2 regions of the Enterobacter sp. UNJFSC 003 genome follow, and region 1 is predicted to be linked to the other one. Evidence: predicted binding sites of a transcription regulator. Region 1 holds the regulator's gene; the other holds the start of a gene.
What was found. The regulator CRP, encoded in region 1, controls carbon source genes, mostly activating them, when cyclic AMP is high. The targets are predictions, from matches to a motif close to ATGTGANNNNNNTCACAT.

Region 1 (3,138 bases):
TCTCCCGCACCCATATCAACTTCCAGCGCGTCCCCACGGTGGACACCTCCAACCCGTTCGCCGCCAAAACGATACCCTCTCTGGATGAGAGCTTTGTGGTGATTCATTTCCGCAATCTCGAAGGGATCGATTACCCGTGGCTGCTGGCGATGCTGCAGGGCTCGTTTATTTCGCACATGAATACGTTGGTGGTGCCGGGCGGAAAAATGGTGCTGGCGATGGAATTAATCATGACGCCGCTGGTACAGCGGTTGATGGAAGGTAAGCAGATCGCGTGATCCTATTCCCTCTCCCACACGGAGAGGGTTAGGGTGGGGGCATCAGAACGCACGATGCCCCTTCATTAGGCCTCGATCACTTCATACGAATGCGTAATGTTCACCGCTTTCTCCAGCATTAACGCCACCGAACAGTACTTCTCCGCGGACAGATCGACCGCGCGTGATACCGCCGCATCCTTCAGTTCTTTACCGGTAACGATAAAGTGCAGGTTAATGTGGGTGAACAGGCGTGGCGCCTCTTCGCGACGTTCTGACGTGAGCTTAACTTCGCAATCGGTCACATCATGACGACCTTTTTGCAGGATCGAAACGACGTCGATCGCGCTGCATCCCCCCGCCGCCATCAGCACCATTTCCATAGGGCTTGGCGCTTTGTCACCGGAGTTACCATCCATCAAAATCTGGTGTCCTGAAGCGGACTCGCCCAGGAACGTTAAACCTTCAACCCATTTCACACGCGCTTGCATATACATAACTCCGACGTTGCATTTTTGGTGACAGATTACGCGTGCGTTACAATTCTCGCAACGGAAGGCGACCTGCATCATGCTGAAGCGAGACACCAGGAGACACGCGGCAAAAGCTATGCTAAAACACTCTGGATGCTACAGTAATACATTGACGTTACACATGTATGCAGAGGACATCAAACTTTACTGGCTGCGAAACGTTACGACAGCCGACTTCCCAGGGTATGGGTAAGAATTCGATTGCAACCCCAGAGTCCGGATGCATCTTATGGCTCTGGTGACAGCTTATAACAGAGGATAACCGCGCATGGTGCTTGGCAAACCGCAAACAGACCCGACTCTCGAATGGTTCTTGTCTCATTGCCACATTCATAAGTACCCATCGAAGAGCACGCTGATTCACCAGGGTGAAAAAGCGGAAACGTTGTATTACATCGTTAAAGGCTCGGTGGCAGTGCTGATCAAAGATGAAGAAGGGAAAGAGATGATCCTTTCTTATCTGAACCAGGGCGACTTCATCGGTGAACTGGGCCTGTTTGAAGAGGGCCAGGAACGTAGCGCCTGGGTTCGTGCAAAAACTGCATGTGAAGTCGCTGAAATTTCTTATAAGAAATTCCGTCAGCTGATTCAGGTTAACCCTGACATCCTGATGCGTCTTTCTTCGCAGATGGCACGCCGTCTGCAGGTCACGTCAGAGAAAGTGGGTAACCTTGCCTTCCTGGACGTTACCGGTCGCATCGCGCAGACACTGTTAAACCTGGCGAAACAGCCAGACGCCATGACCCACCCGGACGGCATGCAAATTAAAATTACCCGTCAGGAAATCGGTCAGATCGTCGGTTGCTCCCGTGAAACAGTGGGTCGTATCCTGAAAATGCTGGAAGACCAGAACCTGATCTCTGCCCACGGTAAAACTATCGTGGTCTACGGGACCCGTTAATTCCGGTAAAACGGCGTGTCATCGCAAGGTGACACGCCGTTTTTGTCTCTATTCCCCATGTGGCGCAGGCTGATTTATCACCCGGAAGTTAACTACGCACTGCGACAAACGCTGGTGTTGTGCCTTCCTGTGGCCGTAGGTCTGCTCCTCGGACACCTGCAACAGGGTCTGCTGTTTTCCCTCGTGCCCGCCTGCTGCAACATCGCCGGTCTGGACACGCCGCATAAGCGCTTTTTCAAACGCCTGATTATTGGTGGCAGCCTGTTTGCAGGATGTAGCCTCGCCGTGCAGCTGTTGCTTGCCCGGGACATTCCTCTCCCTCTGATATTAACCGTGCTGGCGATGACCCTCGGCGTGACTGCCGAAATCAGCTCGCTGCATGCCCGCCTGCTTCCCGCCTCGCTCATTGCCGCCATCTTCACGCTGAGCCTTGCTGGGAATATGCCGGTATGGGAACCGCTGCTGATCTACGCCCTTGGCACGCTGTGGTACGGGCTGTTTAACTGGTTCTGGTTCTGGATGTGGCGGGAGCAGCCGCTGCGCGAATCCCTGAGCCTGCTCTACGTGCAGCTTGCGGACTATTGCGACGCTAAATATACCCTGCTCACCCAGCATACCGACCCGGAAAAATCGCTACCGCCGCTGCTCGCGCGTCAGCAAAAAGTGGTCGATCTGATCAGCCAGTGCTATCAGCAGCTGCACATGCTCGCCGCCAACCGGAATCATGATTACAAACGGCTACTGCGCACCTTCCAGGTGGGTCTGGATCTGCAGGAGCATATCTCCGTTAGCCTGCATCATCCGCAGGAGGTGCAAAAGCTGGTCGAGCAAAGCCACGCCGAAGCGGTGATCCGCTGGAATGCGCAAACCGTGTCGGCGCGCCTGCGCGTGCTGGCGGATGACATTCTCTATCATCGCTACCCCACGCGCTTTAACATGGAAAAACAGCTCGGTGCGCTGGAAAAAATTGCGCGCCAGCACGCGGAAAATCCGGTCGGCCAGTTTGCCGCCTGGCACTTTAGCCGCATCGCGCGCGTCTTGCGAACGCAGCGTCCGCTCTATCCCCGCGACCTGATGGCCGACAAACAAAAACGCCTGCCGCTTCTGCCTGCGCTGAAAAGTTACCTCTCCCTGAAATCTGCCGCGCTGCGCAACGCCGCGCGGATTAGCGTGATGCTCAGTATCGCCAGCCTGATGGGGATGGCCCTGCATCTGCCGAAGCCCTACTGGATATTAATGACCGTGCTGTTTGTCACACAAAACGGCTACGGTGCCACGCGGGTTCGTATTCTGCATCGGGCGGGCGGGACGTTGGCCGGGCTAATTATTGCGGGTGTGACGCTGCACTTCCACGTCCCGGACGGCTATACGCTGGCGGGTATGCTGGTAATTACGGTAGTGAGCTACCTGATTATTCGCAAAAATTACGGCTGGGCGATGGTGGGCT
Region 2 (3,138 bases), on a different contig from region 1:
CACGCAGGTGCGGGTGACGGCGATTTTTTCCTCTTCGTTCAATACAAAAAACTCGCCGTTGGTGCCGCCGCAAAAGATGCCGTTGCCAGCGGTAAGTTGACGATCAATCTGTCGTTTAAGGCCCGTCAGATTCAGGGCTCCTTCAGCGTCAAACGGGGTGACGATTGCCGTCAGTACGCCCCTGATGGTGTTACGCATTACTCACTCCTTCGATATCAATTTTTAGGAAACAGTGTCCGGTAAATTGCCTGCACCTCGTCGTGATTAACCTGACAAGGGGCGTTATTCATTAAGCGCTTAACGTTAAGGGCCGCGTCGCTCAGCGATGCGATGTCTTCGCGCGGGACCCCCAGCGCTTCAAGGTTATCGGGCAGGTCGAGCCTGCGAACCAGCGCCGCGAAATAGTCCACCAGCGCGTGGGATTTTTCTTCTGCTGAAAGCGTGGTATCCGCCCCAGGCACCCGATCCCACACCTGGGCAAATTTCTCTACCGCATAGGGGCGTACCACACGCATGCAGGGAGCCAGCAGAATGGCGTTGGCTACGCCGTGCGGCAGGTGATACCTACCGCCGAGAGGATAGGAAAGCGCGTGAACAAGGTGCGTTCCGGCATGGGCGATTGCAACGCCGCCATAGTAAGACGCCCACAGCATCTCCAGCTTCGCTGCCAGGTTGTCAGGCTCGGCGCAGGCGGTTTCGATATTATTAAGCAGCTTAGTCAGCCCGATGAGGGCGGCGTTATCGCTGACCGGGTTGGCAACCGTTGAGGTGAAACACTCAATCAGATGGCACAGGGCATCTATGCCGGTCGATGAGGCAATATGCGGGGGCATGCTGGTGGTGAGCTCTGGCAGAAGGGCGACGTAATCAGGCAGCAGGACGGGGGAGATAATGCCCACCTTGGTGTTCTGTTCCGGTATCGCCAGAATGGCGTTCGGCGTGGCTTCTGAGCCGGTGCCCGCCGTGGCTGGTATCAGTAGAGAAGGCATTCTTGCCACCGGCTTTACGCCCGCCAGGAGACTATCAAGCCCCGGGGACTGCGGATGGCAAAGCACCGAGAGCAGCTTTGCCACGTCCAGTACGCTGCCTCCTCCCATTCCGACTACCACATCAAATGATTTGCTGCTTATCCCGGCCAACAGCTGGCTGACATCGTGGTGAGAGGGCTCCGGCGGCACGTTATCAATCAGGGTAACGCTGCGATTGTCTTCCTTAAGAAGCGCCACGATCCGTTTTGCCGCGTCCAGACGCGCAATGTTGCCGTCGGTGACCAGCAAAAGATCTGTTTTTCGGTCGAGTAACGGTCTAATGCCGCCTATGGCGTCTGCGCCACTGATAATTGTGCTGTTGATGGTGACCACTTTTTTCTCCTGTTTCTGTGTCCATGATTGATTTCGCTCAAAAGAAGCCAGCCATGGTCATCGTGTGGCTAAATTTATAATTTATTCGCAAACTGAATAACTTGATCTTGCTCACATATAATCAATCATGATTGAATATAATCATTGGCAGAAAATACGAACCCGGAGTAGGGATGAAATTGAACAACCTGTCCAGAGACGTGGTAGTGGTCGCAGATGACTTTACCGGTGCAAACGATGCGGGCGTCAGCCTGGCGTTGTGCGGTAAGAAAGTGAGCGTTGCGTTCCAGACCCCTTTTACCGAATTAACCGATGCGCTGGTGTTGAACACCGATTCACGGGCGTTACCGGCATCAGAAGCGGCTGACAAAATCGCTGCACTGGGTGCGGAGATCGGGGAGGCACGCTGGCTGATCAAAAAAATTGATTCCACCCTGCGTGGGAACGTAGGGGTAGAGACTCAGGCCCTGAAGACCTTAAGCGGTAAGCAACAGGTCATTGTTGCACCTGCCTATCCGGCTGCCGGGCGGATTACGCTGCACGGCAAGTGTCTGGTGAACGGGATTCCGGTTAATGAAACCGAATTTGCCAGCGATCCGAAAACGCCGGTGCCGTCCGCCGATATTGCCGATCTTTTTACTGGCTTCAAGGGCCGCGTCGTGACGGTAAACGCCCTTGAAGCGGCGCTTGCGCAAGGAACGGAATGGCTCATTGTCGACGCGCAAACCGATGAGGCGCTGGATGCCATTATCGCCGCCGCGCTGACCTGTGCGCAGATGCCGCTTCTGGTGGGGTCTGCCGGGTTATGCGATGCCTTAGCGCGCCATCTTGCGCCCGTTCGACGCAAGCAGGTGCTGGCGGTCGTGGGCTCGATGAGCGAGATCGCTCAGCGTCAGGTTGCTCTGGCCGTGAGAGAGCCTTCCGCGTCGTCGGTTTTCGTTGATGTTAACGATGTGCTGAAAGGGTCAATGGCGGACTGTCTCGCGCAGATTACGCAGGCACTGTCGGCGGGTAACCACTGCATTGTTCACACCTGCGCAGATCGTGATGCACGCCATCATGTTGAGCAGCTTTGCCTGCGGCATCAGATGACCCGCGCCGAGCTGGGGGAAACGCTTTGTACGTTTCTGGGGGAACTGACCCGCCAGGCGCTCGACGCATGTGCACCCGATGCGCTGTACGTCTCGGGTGGCGATGTGGCGATGGCGGTTGCCAACGCGCTACATGCACAAGGGTTTGAAATTACAGGGCGCGTCGCACGGTGCGTCCCTTACGGCAAATTTCTGGGTTGTGCCTGGCTCCGGCCGGTAATGACTAAAGCAGGGGGCTTCGGAACGGAAGAAACGCTGCGTGAGGTTTTGCATTTTATCGAGGAGAGAGTGAGTGACTAATATTATTGCTGTAACGATGGGCGATCCGGCAGGCATCGGGCCGGAGATCATTATTAAATCCCTTACGGAGGGCGAGCTGTCGGGTTCCCCCGTTGTCGTCGTGGGCTGCGCCCGCACGCTGAAGCGGGTACTGGATAACGGAATCGCCGGGCAGGCGGATATTCGGATTGTTGACCAGGTCGGCGACGCGCAGTTCGCGCCAAACGTGATAAACGTCCTCGACGAGCCGCTGGCGGATCCTGATGGCCTTAAGCCGGGGCTCGTTCAGGCTCAGGCAGGGGATCTGGCCTACCGTTGCGTGAAGCGGGCAACCGAACTGGCGATGTCGGGTCAAGTGAAAGCCATAGCGACGGCACCGTTAAATAAGGAAGCCCTGCATCTGGCCG

Region 2: a site for CRP is predicted at 1,461-1,478, ahead of V5P19_RS05665 (iron-containing alcohol dehydrogenase). Genes of this name have one in related genera too.

Annotation. Positions count from the first base shown of each region.
Region 1 is NZ_JBAKHK010000008.1:162,590-165,727, reverse strand. It holds gene V5P19_RS17805 (phosphoribulokinase) at 1-278, shown strand, start outside; gene V5P19_RS17800 (OsmC family protein) at 344-748, opposite strand; gene crp (cAMP-activated global transcriptional regulator CRP) at 1,059-1,691, shown strand; gene V5P19_RS17790 (YccS/YhfK family putative transporter) at 1,749-3,138, shown strand, end outside.
Region 2 is NZ_JBAKHK010000001.1:1,212,710-1,215,847, reverse strand. It holds gene V5P19_RS05670 (dihydrodipicolinate synthase family protein) at 1-198, opposite strand, end outside; gene V5P19_RS05665 (iron-containing alcohol dehydrogenase) at 216-1,361, opposite strand; gene V5P19_RS05660 (four-carbon acid sugar kinase family protein) at 1,535-2,752, shown strand; gene V5P19_RS05655 (D-threonate 4-phosphate dehydrogenase) at 2,745-3,138, shown strand, end outside.